Streptomyces sp. 2114.4: one gene and its partner. The main gene of each other region encodes a partner of the protein of the gene in region 2 in a complex. Links are inferred from orthologs where the notes say so. Each region holds a gene or a part of one and is shown on either strand. Other genes may lie near its edges.

Region 1 (6,653 bases), 1.7 Mb from region 2 along the record:
TCGAGCACGAGGAAGGCAACATCCAGATCCTCGTCCTGCGACTTGACCCAGCGGTCGTCGACGATCACCTTCTTGACCTTCCAGAGGCCGGTGGGCTCATCGCGGTCGCGGTAGTCGGGGGCGAAGACGAGATCGTTCACCGTGGTCCCGGCGTCCGCGTCAAAGGCGCAGTGTGCCGCGGTGATGAGCATGTTCCGGCCCGGGCTCTGCACCACGCTCGCCGTACAGAAGTGGTCTCCGGAGTCGTCCTTCTCGAAGACCACGCCGACCCGGGCGTTCTGCTCGGTGCGGCGTGGAGTGTAGGCATTGCCGTCCTCGGCCGGGGCCGTGGCGGCGGGATCCTGATCCTGGGGATCTCGGTCGGCCTCGCCGGACTTGCCGAAGCTGCTGTGACCGCTGACACGGCTGCTGCTCCTGTCGCCCTCCCCTTCCGAGGCGTAGCCCACCACAACAGCAGCCACCATGACGACGAGCGTCAGGGGCACCACGGACCTACCGGCAAGCGAGCGCACACGGTCATTATTGACATGCACTACGTGCTGCGGGAGATGGTTCAGCGCGAGGCTCCTGTCACAATCCACCGGCCCGAGCGGGTACGCAGCCACAGAGTCAGCATGCGGACGGTCATCATCAGCGCCATGGCCCACCACAGCGCCACCAGTCCGCCGCCCAGAGCGGGCACGGCCAGCGCGGCCGGAGCGAACAGCGCCAGCGTCACCACCATGGCCCAGGCGAGATACGGGCCGTCCCCCGCGCCCATCAGGACGCCGTCGAGGATGAAGACGATGCCGGACACCGGTTGTGTCACGGCCACGACCAGGAGCGTGCTCAGCAAGGGGCCCTGCACGGCGGGGTCCGAGGTGAACAGGGGGATGAACGCGGGGCGGGCGAGCGCGACCAGCACACCGAGTACCAGTCCGGCCGCGATGCCCCACTGGACCATCCGGCGGCAGGCGGCGCGGGCGCCGTCGCGGTCCCCCGCGCCGAGGTAGCGGCCTATGATGGCCTGCCCGGCGATGGCGATGGCGTCCAGCGCGAAGGCCAGCAGGGACCACAGCGTGAGCACGATCTGATGCGCGGCGACCTCGGCATCGCCGAGCCGGGCGGCAACGGCGGTGGCGATCATCAGCACAGCGCGCAGCGAAAGCGTACGGACCAGCAGCGGGACCCCTGCCTGGGCCGAGGCGCGGATGCCCACGGCGTCGGGGCGCAGCGAGGCGCAGTGTCGTCGGGCACCGCGGATGACCACGGTGAGGTAGACCGCGGCCATGCCGCACTGGGCGATGACCGTGCCCCAGGCGGAGCCCGCGATGCCGAGCCCGGCGCCGTAGACCAGGCAGACGTTGAGCGCGGCGTTGACGGAGAAGCCGCCGATGGCGACGTAGAGCGGGGTCCGGGTGTCCTGGAGCCCGCGGAGCACGCCGGTGGCGGCCAGCACGACGAGCATCGCGGGGATGCCGAGGGCGCTGATGCGCAGGTACGCCGTCGCGTACGGGGCAGCGGTGGCGGAGGCCCCGAAGGCCTCCACGAGCCAGGGGGCCGTGGGCAGGACGGCCACGATGACGGCGGCGCCGAGCAGCAGGGCGAGCCAGATGCCGTCCATGCCCTGGCGGATGGCGGCGGGAAGATCGCCGGCGCCGACCCTGCGGGCGACCGCCGCGGTGGTCGCGTAGGCGAGGAAGACGAAGACGGAGACGGCGGTGGTGAGCAGGGCGGCGGCGACGCCCAGGCCGGCGAGCTGGGGAGTGCCGAGGTGGCCGATGACGGCGCTGTCGACCATGACGAAGAGAGGTTCCGCGACCAGTGAGCCGAAGGCGGGCAGGGCGAGGGCGATGATCTCGCGGTCATGGCGACGGTCGGTGCGCCGCGGTGTCGCGGGAGCCTGGGTCATGCGCCCAAGGTAATCGTCCACAGGTAAGAGATGCAAACCTATTGCAGTCCTTACTTTCCGCTGTGGGGAGTTGCCTCCCCTGTGCCGTTTGTCGTGATCTTGAGCCGCATGGGGAAGTTTTTCTTCCCCACAGCCTATGGATGAGAAATCTGCAGGTCAGGAGGGTGTGGGCAGGGTGATTGTGTGCTTGTCCACAGAAGTTTCCCCCGTGCCGTGCACAGGATCCGGGGACTTCTCCACAGCTGTAGGCCAGTCATCCACATGGCCTGTGGATAACCAGATTGGCGGACGGTGCCCACGGGCCTACCGTGGTCCGGCACCCGCCGCCTGTTCCGGCTTGAGAAATCGTCCGAACTCGACGCGCCGTAACCGGAGTCGGGCGTCTCGATTGTCAGAGCTGTGCCGTAAGAAAGAACAGCACAGCAAGGTCCGCGCCGCGGACGGGAGGAGGTGCCGGGGTGAGCATTCCCGAGCCCATGGAAGACCCCTGGGCGGACTCCGGTCCCAGCGACCTGCTGCCGGCCGCCCGCTCCCGGCGGGGCGAGGGCAAGGGACGCGGCCGCGGCGACCGCCAGGAACGCGACGACGACGGCGGCTCCTGGGCAGGCGGTTTCGAGCGTGTCCCCCCACAGGACCTGGATGCCGAGCAGTCCGTGCTCGGCGGCATGCTGCTGTCCAAGGACGCGATCGCGGATGTCGTCGAGGTCCTCAAGGGCGAGGACTTCTACCGACCCGCCCATGAGCTGGTCTACCAGGCGATCCTCGACCTGTATGCCAAGGGCGAGCCTGCCGACCCGATCACCATCGCCGCGGAGCTGACCAAGCGCGGCGAGATTGCGCGGGTCGGCGGTGCCTCGTATCTGCACACGCTCGTCCAGTCCGTACCGACCGCCGCGAACGCCGAGTACTACGCCGAGATCGTCCATGAGCGTGCGGTGCTGCGCCGGCTGGTCGAGGCCGGCACCCGCATCACGCAGATGGGATACGCCGCGGACGGCGACGTCGACGAGATCGTCAACAGCGCCCAGGCGGAGATCTACGCCGTCACCGAGCAGCGGACCAGTGAGGACTACCTTCCGCTCGGCGACATCATGGAGGGCGCCCTCGACGAGATCGAGGCGATCGGTTCGCGCCAGGGCCAGATGACGGGCGTGCCGACGGGCTTCACCGACCTGGATGCCCTGACGAACGGCCTGCACCCCGGCCAGATGATCGTGATCGCGGCCCGTCCCGCCATGGGTAAGTCGACCCTGGCGCTGGACTTCGCGCGGGCCTGCTCGATCAAGAGCAACCTGCCGAGCGTGATCTTCTCGCTGGAAATGGGACGCAACGAGATCGCGATGCGTCTGCTGTCCGCCGAGGCGCGGGTCGCGCTGCACCACATGCGCTCCGGCAGCATGACGGACGAGGACTGGACACGGCTGGCGCGCCGGATGCCGGATGTCTCCGCCGCGCCGCTGTACATCGACGATTCGCCGAACCTGTCGATGATGGAGATCCGTGCCAAGTGCCGCCGGCTCAAGCAGCGCAACGAACTGAAGCTGGTGGTCATCGACTACCTCCAGCTGATGCAGTCCGGCGGCTCGAAGCGCGCCGAGAGCCGCCAGCAGGAGGTCTCGGACATGTCCCGGAACCTCAAGCTGCTGGCGAAGGAGCTGGAGCTCCCGGTGATCGCGCTCTCGCAGCTGAACCGTGGTCCCGAGCAGCGCACGGACAAGAAGCCGATGGTCTCCGACCTGCGTGAATCCGGTTCGATCGAGCAGGACGCCGACATGGTCATCCTGCTGCACCGCGAGGACGCCTACGAGAAGGAGTCCCCGCGGGCCGGCGAGGCCGACCTGATCGTGGCGAAGCACCGTAACGGCCCCACGGCGACGATCACGGTCGCGTTCCAGGGTCACTACTCGCGCTTCGTGGACATGGCGCAGACGTGAGTGGCGCGTGTAGGGTCTCAGATTTCGCGGCACAATCTCATCTCCGATGGCACATCGATGGCACTTATGCCGCCGTTGTGAGACTCGCCGGTCGGGGCGTTCACCCTTTCGGGTGAGTGGGTTCCGGCTCGTACCGCGCGTTGAAGTTCGGCTGACACCCTTGGCTGCGCGGGCCAGCGCCCGTGGGCTGGGGGTGCGCGATGGACAGTGTCGCTGCGACGGTGAGTCTCCGGCGGAGGCGTGGTCCTCTGGTGGAGGACCGAGACTGGGGTACGGCGCCTGTCGAGCTTCTGCAGTCGGCTCATCCGTGGCGGACGTTCCGCTGGCACAGGGGCCAGAAGCATTACTCGGGTACCTACTGGTCGGCGACGATGCGCGACCACGTGATCTACGAGTCGCGATTGGAACTGTCGCGCTTGCTCTTCGCCGACTTCGATCCGTCCGTACGCGGCATCGTGGCCCAGCCTTTCCTTCTGAAGACGGTGCTTGAGGGGAAGGCGCGTCGGCATATCCCGGACTATCTCCTGCTCACCGGGAAGGTGCCGGTGGTCGTTGACGTCAAGCCGTTGCACCGGTTGTCCAAGCCTGAGGTGGCATTCACCTTCGGCTGGACCCGGCGGGCGGTGGAATCGCGGGGGTGGAAGTACGAGGTCTGGAGCGAGCCTCCGGCCGTGGAGCTGGAGAACATTCGGTTCCTGGCGGGTTACCGCAGAGACTGGCTGTTCAGAGCCCAGGTTCTGGAAGAGCTCCGAGACGTGGATCTCGACGGGCTTCTTCTGGAGCAAGTCGCGGGGTGCCTGCCGAATCATCCGGAGCCGCAAGTGCGCGCCGCCGTCCATCATTTGCTCTGGACGCAGGCTCTTGTCACCGATCTCAACCGGCCACTCGGCCCTTCACGCATTCTGAGGAGGGCAGCGTGAGCAGGGCGGGGGCTCGGGTTGGAGTTGGTACGCGCTTCCGCTACGACGGGGAGTCCGTCGAGGTGGTGGAGATGGCAGCGACCACGGCGGGCAACGAGGTGGTTTTGAAGGATGGTCATGGGCGGCTTCTGCGGTTGTCACTCAAGGAACTGCTGTTCTCCGACCGTGCTGCGATCAGTCCTGACGGCCCGGGACCGTCGGCGGACGACGAGGGTGAGATCGCCTCAGTGGTTCTCGGGCAGCTCGACGTGGCGGAGAAGCGGAAGGTCCTGGAACGAGCTGAGCACGTCCGCGAAGTGCTGACGGGTTATCGGTCCGGCAGCCTCGAACTCGCACGCGACGAGGAACCTCGCTCCGAGTACTCGCCGGAGAAGCCCTTGGAGGCCAGATACGCGGCGAAGATCGCTGAACTCGGCGTGGGTCTACGGACCTTGAAACGATGGATCGCCGAGTTCCGGGAGCATGGGGAGGCTGGACTCGCTCCCAGGAAGGGGCCGACGCGGAATTCGCGGATCGCGGTCGATGACCGATGGGTGGAGACCGCGATGGAGGTGATGGTCGAGCACACCGACCAGTCGCGGCCGTCGCGGACGATGGTGATCGAGCGGACCCGGGCTCGGGTGATTGCGCGGTTCGGTGAGGGGGTGGTGCCGCAGCCGAGTCGGGCAACGGCGTTTCGGCTGCTGGAGGAGCTGGAGCGACGACATCCGCTGTTCCGGCTGAGTACGAAGCGCAACCGGGATATCGTCGGTCGGCCGGAGGGTCAGTACGGCAAGCTGCGGCCGACGCGGCCGGGCGAGTACCTGCTGATGGACTCCACCCGGCTGGACGTCTTCGCGTTCGACCCGCTGACGCTGAAGTGGGTGCAGGCCGAATTGAGTGTCGGGATGGATTGGTACACCCGGTGCATCACGGGGATCCGGCTCACGCCGGTCTCGACGAAGGCGGTGGACGTCAGCGCGGTGCTTTTCCAGTCGTTTCGGCCGAGGCCGGCGGGGCGGGATTGGCCGCGGCACGCGGTCTGGCCCGAGCACGGCATCCCCCGCACCGTCCTGGTCGACGTCGAGGGCACCACCGGACCGGGCCTGGCCTCGCCGCCCCTGGTCCCCGAGACGCTGGTCGTCGACCACGGCAAGGTCTACGTCTCGGAGCATCTGACCAGCGTCTGCCGCCGGATGGGCATCTCGATTCAGCCAGCGAGGCTACGAACGGGCCGCGACAAGGGCCCGGTGGAGCGCTATTTCCGGACCCTGCGGGAAGGGCTGCTTCAGGTGCTGCCCGGCTACAAGGGGCCCGACATCCACTCGCGGGGCGAGAACCCGGAGGACGACGCGTTCTTCTTCCTCGACGAGCTTGAGGCGATCATCCGGGAGTGGACTGCGTCGGTCTATCACTGCAGGCCTCACTCCAGCCTGGTCGATCCGGGCCTGCCGGGTCTGCGGATGTCCCCGGCGAAGATGTTCGAGCACGGCATGGCGCGGGCGGGTTATATCGAAGCACCCCGCGACCGGGACCTGGCCTTTGAGTTCCTGCAGACGAAGTGGCGCACGGTCCAGCACTACGGGGTCGAGATCGGCCGCCGCCGCTACAGCGGCCCCGGCTTGCCCGAGCCGGGCATCCGTAGCCCCTACGACAGTCCAGTCAAGAACGGCTGGCCGTTCCAAGTGGACCCCGACGACATCACCAAGATCTACTTTCGCAACCCCACAACTCGCGAATGGCACACCCTGACCTGGGAGCACGCGCCGTCGGTTGAGATGCCGCTGAGCGAGGACGCGTTGACATTCGCCCGGCAGCTGGCCGCCTCGAAGTATCGCTTTCCCGACGACCGGCTGGCCGTCGCCGACTTGCTTCAGCGGTGGAACCTCGGGCTGGGCACCACGATTGCCGAGCGGCGCATGGCCCTGC
Region 2 (6,700 bases):
CATCGACCAGATCGCGGCGCTGACCGACACGTCGGCCCGCTCCCTGCACGTCCGCCTCACCCGTCACCCTGGTCACGCGCCGGGCAACCGAGGGTGACCCTAGGGGGAAGCCCCTCATCCCCCTCATGCTCTTCCCCCCTCATGCTCCGTGCGGGACGCTCGAACCCGACCGCTTTCGAACGGAGCACCCTGACAACAGTGAACAGAGAACCCTGACGACGGCGAACGGGAACCCTGACCACCGCGAACGGGAACCCCGGCGGCACCGAGGGCATCAAGAGGGGGAGCAACCGGGGGCACAACAGGGGGGGCGTTTACGGACGCGGACGCGGACGTACGGCACCGCAACGAGGAGGAAAACAAGTGGTCGACGCACACCAGACGTTCGTCATCGTCGGGGGTGGCCTGGCCGGCGCAAAGGCCGCGGAAACTCTCCGCGCGGAGGGATTCACCGGCCGGGTGATCCTCATCTGTGACGAGCGCGACCACCCGTACGAGCGCCCCCCGCTCTCGAAGGGGTTCCTGCTCGGCAAGGAAGAGCGCGACAGCGTGTTCGTCCACGAGCCCGCCTGGTACGCCCAGGCCCACATCGAGCTGCACCTCGGCCAGCCCGCCATCCGCCTGGACCCCGGGTCCAAAACGGTCCGCCTCGGCGACGGCACCCTGATCGCCTACGACAAGCTGCTGCTGGCCACCGGCGCCGAACCCCGCCGCCTGGAGATCCCCGGCACCGGCCTGGCCGGCGTGCACCACCTGCGCCGCCTCGCCCACGCCGAACGGCTGCGTGGCGTCCTGGCCTCCCTCGGCAGGGACAACGGCCATCTGGTCATCGCCGGGGCCGGCTGGATCGGCCTGGAGGTCGCCGCGGCGGCCCGTTCCTACGGCGCCGAGGTGACCATCGTCGAGGCCGCCCCGACCCCGCTGCACGGCATCCTGGGCCCCGAACTCGGCGGTCTGTTCACCGATCTGCACCGTGAACACGGCGTCCGCTTCCACTTCGGCGCCCGTTTCACCGAGATCGTCGGGCAGGACGGCGTGGTGCTCGCGGTGCGCACCGACGACGGCGAGGAGCACCCCGCCCACGATGTGCTCGCCGCGATCGGCGCCGCCCCGCGCACCGCGCTCGCCGAACAGGCCGGGCTGGACCTCGCCGACCCGGAAGCCGGCGGCGGGGTGGCCGTCGACGCGGCGCTGCGCACCTCCGACCCGTTCATCTACGCCGCCGGGGACGTCGCCGCCGCCGATCACCCCCTGCTGGACACCCGGTTGCGGGTCGAGCACTGGGCCAACGCCCTCAACGGCGGCCCGGCCGCCGCGCGCGCCATGCTCGGCCAGGACATCAGCTACGACCGCATCCCGTACTTCTTCTCCGACCAGTACGACATCGGCATGGAGTACTCCGGCTACGCCCCGCCCGGCTCGTACGCCCAGGTCGTCTGCCGCGGCGATGTCGCCAAACGGGAGTTCATCGCCTTCTGGCTCGGCGCGGACGGCCGGCTGCTCGCGGGGATGAACGTCAACGTCTGGGACGTCGCCGAATCCATCCAGCAACTGATCCGCGGCGGGGCACGGTTGCGGCCCGAGGCACTGGCCGATCCGGAGGTTCCGCTGGCCTCGCTGCTCCCGTAGCGTGCGCGTATGACGCAGAACCACCATGGTTTCACCGGCTCCGACTCCGGCGCTGCTTCTGGCTCCGGCTCGGGCTCCGACCCCGGCAGCGCCGGCGTCCCGGCCGTCACCTTCGACGACGTCCGGGACGCCGCCCGGCGGCTGGCAGGCGTGGCCCACCGCACACCGGTCCTGCGCTCCCGCACCCTGGACGCGCTGACCGGCGCCGAGGTCCACCTCAAGTGCGAGAACTTCCAGCGGGTCGGCGCCTTCAAGTTCCGCGGCGCCTACAACGCCCTCTCCCGGCTCTCCCCGCAGCAACTGGCCCGCGGCGTCGCCGCCTACTCCTCCGGTAACCACGCCCAGGCCGTCGCCCTCGCCGCCCGGGAGCTGGGCAGCCACGCCGTCATCGTGATGCCCGAGGACTCCCCGAAGTCCAAGCAGGACGCCACCGCCGGATACGGCGCCGAGATCGTCACCTACGACCGGTACACCGAGGACCGTGTCGCCCTCGGCCGCAAGATCGCCGAGGAGCGCGACCTCATCCTGATCCCGCCGTACGACCATCCGCACATCATCGCGGGCCAGGGCACCGCCGCCCTGGAACTGATCGAGGAGACCGGCCCGCTCGACGCCCTGCTCGTCCCGGTCGGCGGGGGCGGCCTGATGGCCGGCGCCGCCACCGCCGCGACCGCCTTGGTCCCCGGCATCCGGATGATCGGCGTGGAACCGGAGGCCGGCGACGACACCCGGCGCTCACTGGCCGCCGGCCACCGCGTCACCGTGCCCGTCCCGCGCACCATCGCCGACGGCCAGGCCGTCGAAACCCCCGGCGAGCTGACCTTCTCCCTCAACCGGTGGCTGCTCGACTCGGTCGCCCTGGTCAGCGACGACGAGATCCGCGAGGCCATGAAGCTGGCCTTCGAACGCCTCAAGATCGTCACCGAGCCCAGCGGCGCCACCGCCCTGGCCGCCCTGCTCGCCGGGCGCATCGACCTTCCACCGACGCCTGAACGGCCGGGACGGCTTGGGCGGCCTGGGCGGTCCCCCCACCCGCCCCGCGTCGGCGTGATCATCTCGGGCGGCAACGTGGGCCTGCAGAGGTTCCTGGAACTACTGGGGTGAACGGCGATGCGGCCTGGTGGGCGGTCTCCGGGGGTGGGGGCCGGGGGGCCGGGTTCCCCGGCCTTGGGCGCTTCCGGCCTTCCGGCCTTCCGGCCTTCCGGCCTTCCGGCCTTCCGGCCTTCCGGCCTTCCGGCCTTCCGGCCTTCCGGCCTTCCGGCCTTCCGGCCTTCCGGCCTTCCGGCCTGCTCCGCTCCAGTCCGCTCCCCCGCCCCCTTCCCCCTCCTCCCCCTTCGGGGGAGGGGGCGGGGGTGGGTTCGGGGGTGGGGGGAGAAAAACGATCAGCGCTCGCGGAACCTCCAGGCCACTCGCCGACGCGTCCGGGCCACCCGCGGAAGATCTCCCGGCCACCCGCCGACGTCCCCCGACGCCTCCGGCCAGGAGTGTCCGACCCCGGCCGTAGAATTCACGCGTGGCAGGCAGGATCAACGATGACGATGTGAAGGCGGTGCGGGACGCGGTCCCGATCGACGCCGTCGTGTCCGAATACCTCCAGCTCCGCAACGCCGGCGGCGGCAACCTCAAGGGCCTGTGCCCGTTCCACGACGAGAAGTCCCCGTCCTTCCACGTCAGCCCGGCCAAGGGGCTCTACCACTGCTTCGGCTGCCAGGAGGGCGGCGACACCGTCGACTTCATCATGAAGCTCGACCACCTCTCCTTCGCCGAGACCATCGAGCGACTGGCCTCCCAGGCCGGCATCACCCTGCGCTACGAGGAAGGCGGCTACACCCCCGGCCGCCAGCAGGGCGAGCGCACCCGCCTGGTGGAGGCCCACAAGGCCGCCGCCCAGTTCTACGTCGAGCAGCTGGACGGCCCCGAGGCCGAGATCGCCCGCAAGTTCCTCGCCGAGCGCGGCTTCGACCAAGCAGCCGCCCAGCACTTCGGCGTCGGCTACAGCCCGGCCGGCTGGGACCACCTCACCCGCTTCCTGCGCGGCCGCCGCTTCAGCGACCAGGAGCTGGTGCTCTCCGGCCTCTCCCAGGAGGGCCGCCGCGGCCCCATCGACCGCTTCCGCGGCCGCCTGATGTGGCCGATCCGCGATATCGCCGGCGAGGTCGTCGGCTTCGGCGCCCGCAAGCTCCGCGACGACGACAACGGTCCCAAGTACCTCAACACCCCCGAGACCCCCATCTACCGCAAGTCCCAGGTCCTCTACGGCATCGACCTCTCCAAGAAGGAGATCGCCAAGACCAACCGCGCGGTCGTCGTCGAGGGCTACACGGACGTCATGGCCTGCCATCTGGCCGGAGTCACCACCGCCATCGCCACCTGCGGCACGTCCTTCGGCGAGGGCCACATCAAGATCCTCCGCCGCCTCCTGATGGACAACGCCGGCTCCGAGGTCGTCTTCACCTTCGACGGCGACGCCGCGGGCCAGAAGGCCGCCCTGCGCGCCTTCGAGGACGACCAGAAGTTCGCCGCCGAGACCTCCATCGCCATCACCCCCGGCGGGATGGACCCCTGCGACCTGCGGCTCGCCAAGGGGGATGCGGCCGTCGCCGACCTCGTCGAGGCCCGCACCCCGCTCTTCGAGTTCGCGCTGCGCCATGTCGTCTCCCGGCACAACCTCGACACCACCGTCGGCCGCGCCGCCGCCCTCGACGAGGCCGCCCCCATCGTCGCGAACATCAAGAACAGCTCCATCCAGCACGAATCCGCTGTCCAGCTCGCCGGCATGCTCGGCATCCTGGACACCCAGTTCGTCGTCCGCCGGGTCAGCCAGCTCGCCCGCTGGGCCCGTGAGCGCGGCCGCGACGGCGGCCCCGAACAGGGCCGTCAGCAGCGCCGGGGCCAGCCCCCGGCCGCCGAGCAGCCCCGCCCCGCGCCCGGCCCGCGCGGCCCGGCGCTCAACCTCCGCAGCCCCGCCCACCGCGTCGAGCGCGAGCTGCTGAAGCTCGCGCTGCAGCGCCCCGACCTGGTCTCCCCGGCCTTCGACGCCTACGGTGCCGACGAGTTCACCGCCCCGCCCTACGCCGTGGTCCGCCAGTGCATCGAGGCCGCCGGCGGCGCCGCGGCCGGCGCCGCCGACAACGCGTATGTCCCCCGGGTGCGGGAGGCCGCCCCCGACGACACCGTCCGCGCCATGGTCACCGAGCTCGCCGTCGAACCGCTGCACACCCGCCGCGATCCCGACGAGGCCTATGCCGGCGTCCAGTTGGTCGCCGTCCGCCTCGCCGCCGTCAACCGGCGCGTCACCGAAATCCGCGGCACCCTCCAGCGTCTCGGCCCCCGCGCCGACCCCGAGCACCTCGCCGCCGTACAGAACGAACTCTGGGTCCTCCAGCAGTACGGCCAGTCCCTGCGCGAACGCGGCTACGCCGCCCTGTAGGACGTCCTGTCGGGGGCGCGTCCGGGGGCGTCCGGGACGCGTCCGGGGCGACCCCTCAGGGCACACCGTGAGGCCTCCTAACACCCCCGGACACTCCCCGCGGTAGCCGTCCGGTCACGGACCGGACTCAAAAAGTGGTCGCACGCCCCTCGTGGCGGGGGTGTGTCGTACTCCACACTGAGAAGCGGTGCCTGAGTCCTCGGAGCGCGGCGGGCCCGGTCGCACCGCGCCGGAATCCCCCGCACAACCGCTTGTGACGTACGGGACGGACAGCGGCTCGGCCGCAACCGTGCCCGACCTTTCTGCCGCCTCAGCAGCGATCACCCTGGAGGTCGCCCCCGTGCAGACCCAGACCCTCGCCGACGCGCCGCCCGCAGCAGAGCCGGTCACGGAACCGGACGCGGAACGGGATGCGGAACCCGACGCCGAACCGGACGCGGAATCGTTCCCGGCACAGCTCCCGGAACAGGCCCTGGACCCGCTCACCGTGCCGCAACAGGCAGAACCGCCCGCCGCCGAAATGATCATCGAGGAGATCATCCCGGAGCCGGCACCGCGCCCCGAGGCCGGCAGCCCGTCCGCCGATCTCTTCCGCCAGTACCTCCGCGAGATCGGCCGGATCCCCCTGCTGACCGCCGCCGAGGAGGTCGAGCTGGCCCGCCGCGTCGAGGCCGGCCTCTTCGCCGAGGAGAAGCTCACCACCACCCCCGACCTGTCCTCCCAACTCGCCCACGACCTCGACCGGTTGGTGGTGCTGGGCCGGATGGCCAAGCGCCGCCTGATCGAGGCCAACCTGCGTCTGGTGGTCTCCGTCGCCAAGCGCTATGTCGGCCGCGGGCTGACCATGCTCGACCTCGTCCAGGAGGGGAACCTCGGACTGATCCGCGCCGTCGAGAAATTCGACTACGCCCGCGGCTACAAGTTCTCCACCTACGCCACCTGGTGGATCCGCCAGGCGATGTCCCGCGCGCTGGCCGACCAGGCCCGGACCATCCGCGTCCCGGTCCATGTCGTCGAGCTGATCAACCGCGTGGTGCGGGTCCAGCGCCGGTTGCTCCAGGAACGCGGCCACGAGCCCACCCCCGAGGAGGTCGCCGCCCACCTCGACCTGACGGGGGAACGCGTCAGCGAGGTGCTGCGGCTGGCCCAGGAACCGGTCTCGCTGCACGCACCCGTCGGCGAGGAGGAGGACGTCGCGCTCGGCGACCTCATCGAGGACGGCGACGCCGCCTCACCCGTCGAATCCGCCGCGTTCCTGCTGCTCCGCGAACACCTCGACGCGGTCCTGTCCACCCTCGGCGAACGCGAACGCAAGGTCGTCCAGCTCCGCTACGGCCTCGCCGACGGCCGCCCCCGCACCCTGGAGGAGATCGGCCGGATCTTCGGTGTCACCCGCGAACGCATACGGCAGATCGAGTCCAAGACCCTCAACAAGCTCCGCGACCACGCCTTCGCCGACCAGCTCCGCGGCTACCTCGACTGAGGCAACCCGGGCCGCGGGACCGCGGGGCTGTGGCGCCGTGGGACCGCCGGGCCGCCGGAGCACTCGGGCGCCGGAGCACTCGGGCGCCGGGCCACGAGCCCCGGCCGCCGGACCGCGGGCGCACCCCGCCGCCGGGCCGCGCGAGGGCCGGGCCGCGC

Evidence for each region.
Region 1: the proteins of dnaG (region 2) and dnaB are in contact, whole or in part, in a crystal structure (PDB 2R6A), measured with the Geobacillus stearothermophilus proteins. The link is inferred for Streptomyces sp. 2114.4 from one-to-one orthologs. Residues at the interface, in WP_049624496.1 of Geobacillus stearothermophilus: Lys456, Leu457, Leu458, Pro459, Ala460, Asn463, Ala464, Leu467, Leu535, Leu536, Ile537, Ala538, Gln544, Glu545, Asp548, Tyr549, His552; in WP_033016901.1 of Geobacillus stearothermophilus: Ser13, Glu15, Ala16, Gln18, Glu91, Leu92, Asp94, Ala95, Val96, Pro97, Thr98, Ala99, Ala100, Asn101, Tyr104, Tyr105, Ile108.

What each region holds. Positions count from the first base shown.
Region 1 is NZ_FYEY01000001.1:4,102,230-4,108,882, forward strand. The notes cover bases 1,752-4,596. They hold dnaB (replicative DNA helicase), read left to right. Parts: upstream 1,752-2,367; coding sequence 2,368-3,825; downstream 3,826-4,596. Other genes in these bases: CFW40_RS17995 (MATE family efflux transporter), read right to left, coding at 1,752-1,891; CFW40_RS18005 (TnsA-like heteromeric transposase endonuclease subunit), read left to right, coding at 4,077-4,596. Outside these bases: CFW40_RS17990 (serine protease), read right to left, coding at 1-464; more of CFW40_RS17995, read right to left, coding at 554-1,751; more of CFW40_RS18005, read left to right, coding at 4,597-4,745; CFW40_RS18010 (helix-turn-helix domain-containing protein), read left to right, coding at 4,742-6,653. UniProt on the Escherichia coli protein: The main replicative DNA helicase, it participates in initiation and elongation during chromosome replication. Travels ahead of the DNA replisome, separating dsDNA into templates for DNA synthesis.
Region 2 is NZ_FYEY01000001.1:2,405,379-2,412,078, reverse strand. What follows is about bases 2,709-5,600. They hold dnaG (DNA primase), read left to right. Parts: upstream 2,709-3,142; coding sequence 3,143-5,059; downstream 5,060-5,600. Other genes in these bases: CFW40_RS10485 (RNA polymerase sigma factor), read left to right, coding at 5,247-5,600; CFW40_RS10500 (pyridoxal-phosphate dependent enzyme), read left to right, coding at 2,709-2,733. Also shown: CFW40_RS10510 (deoxyguanosinetriphosphate triphosphohydrolase), read left to right, coding at 1-97; CFW40_RS10505 (NAD(P)/FAD-dependent oxidoreductase), read left to right, coding at 364-1,629; more of CFW40_RS10500, read left to right, coding at 1,639-2,708; more of CFW40_RS10485, read left to right, coding at 5,601-6,542. UniProt on the Escherichia coli protein: RNA polymerase that catalyzes the synthesis of short RNA molecules used as primers for DNA polymerase during DNA replication.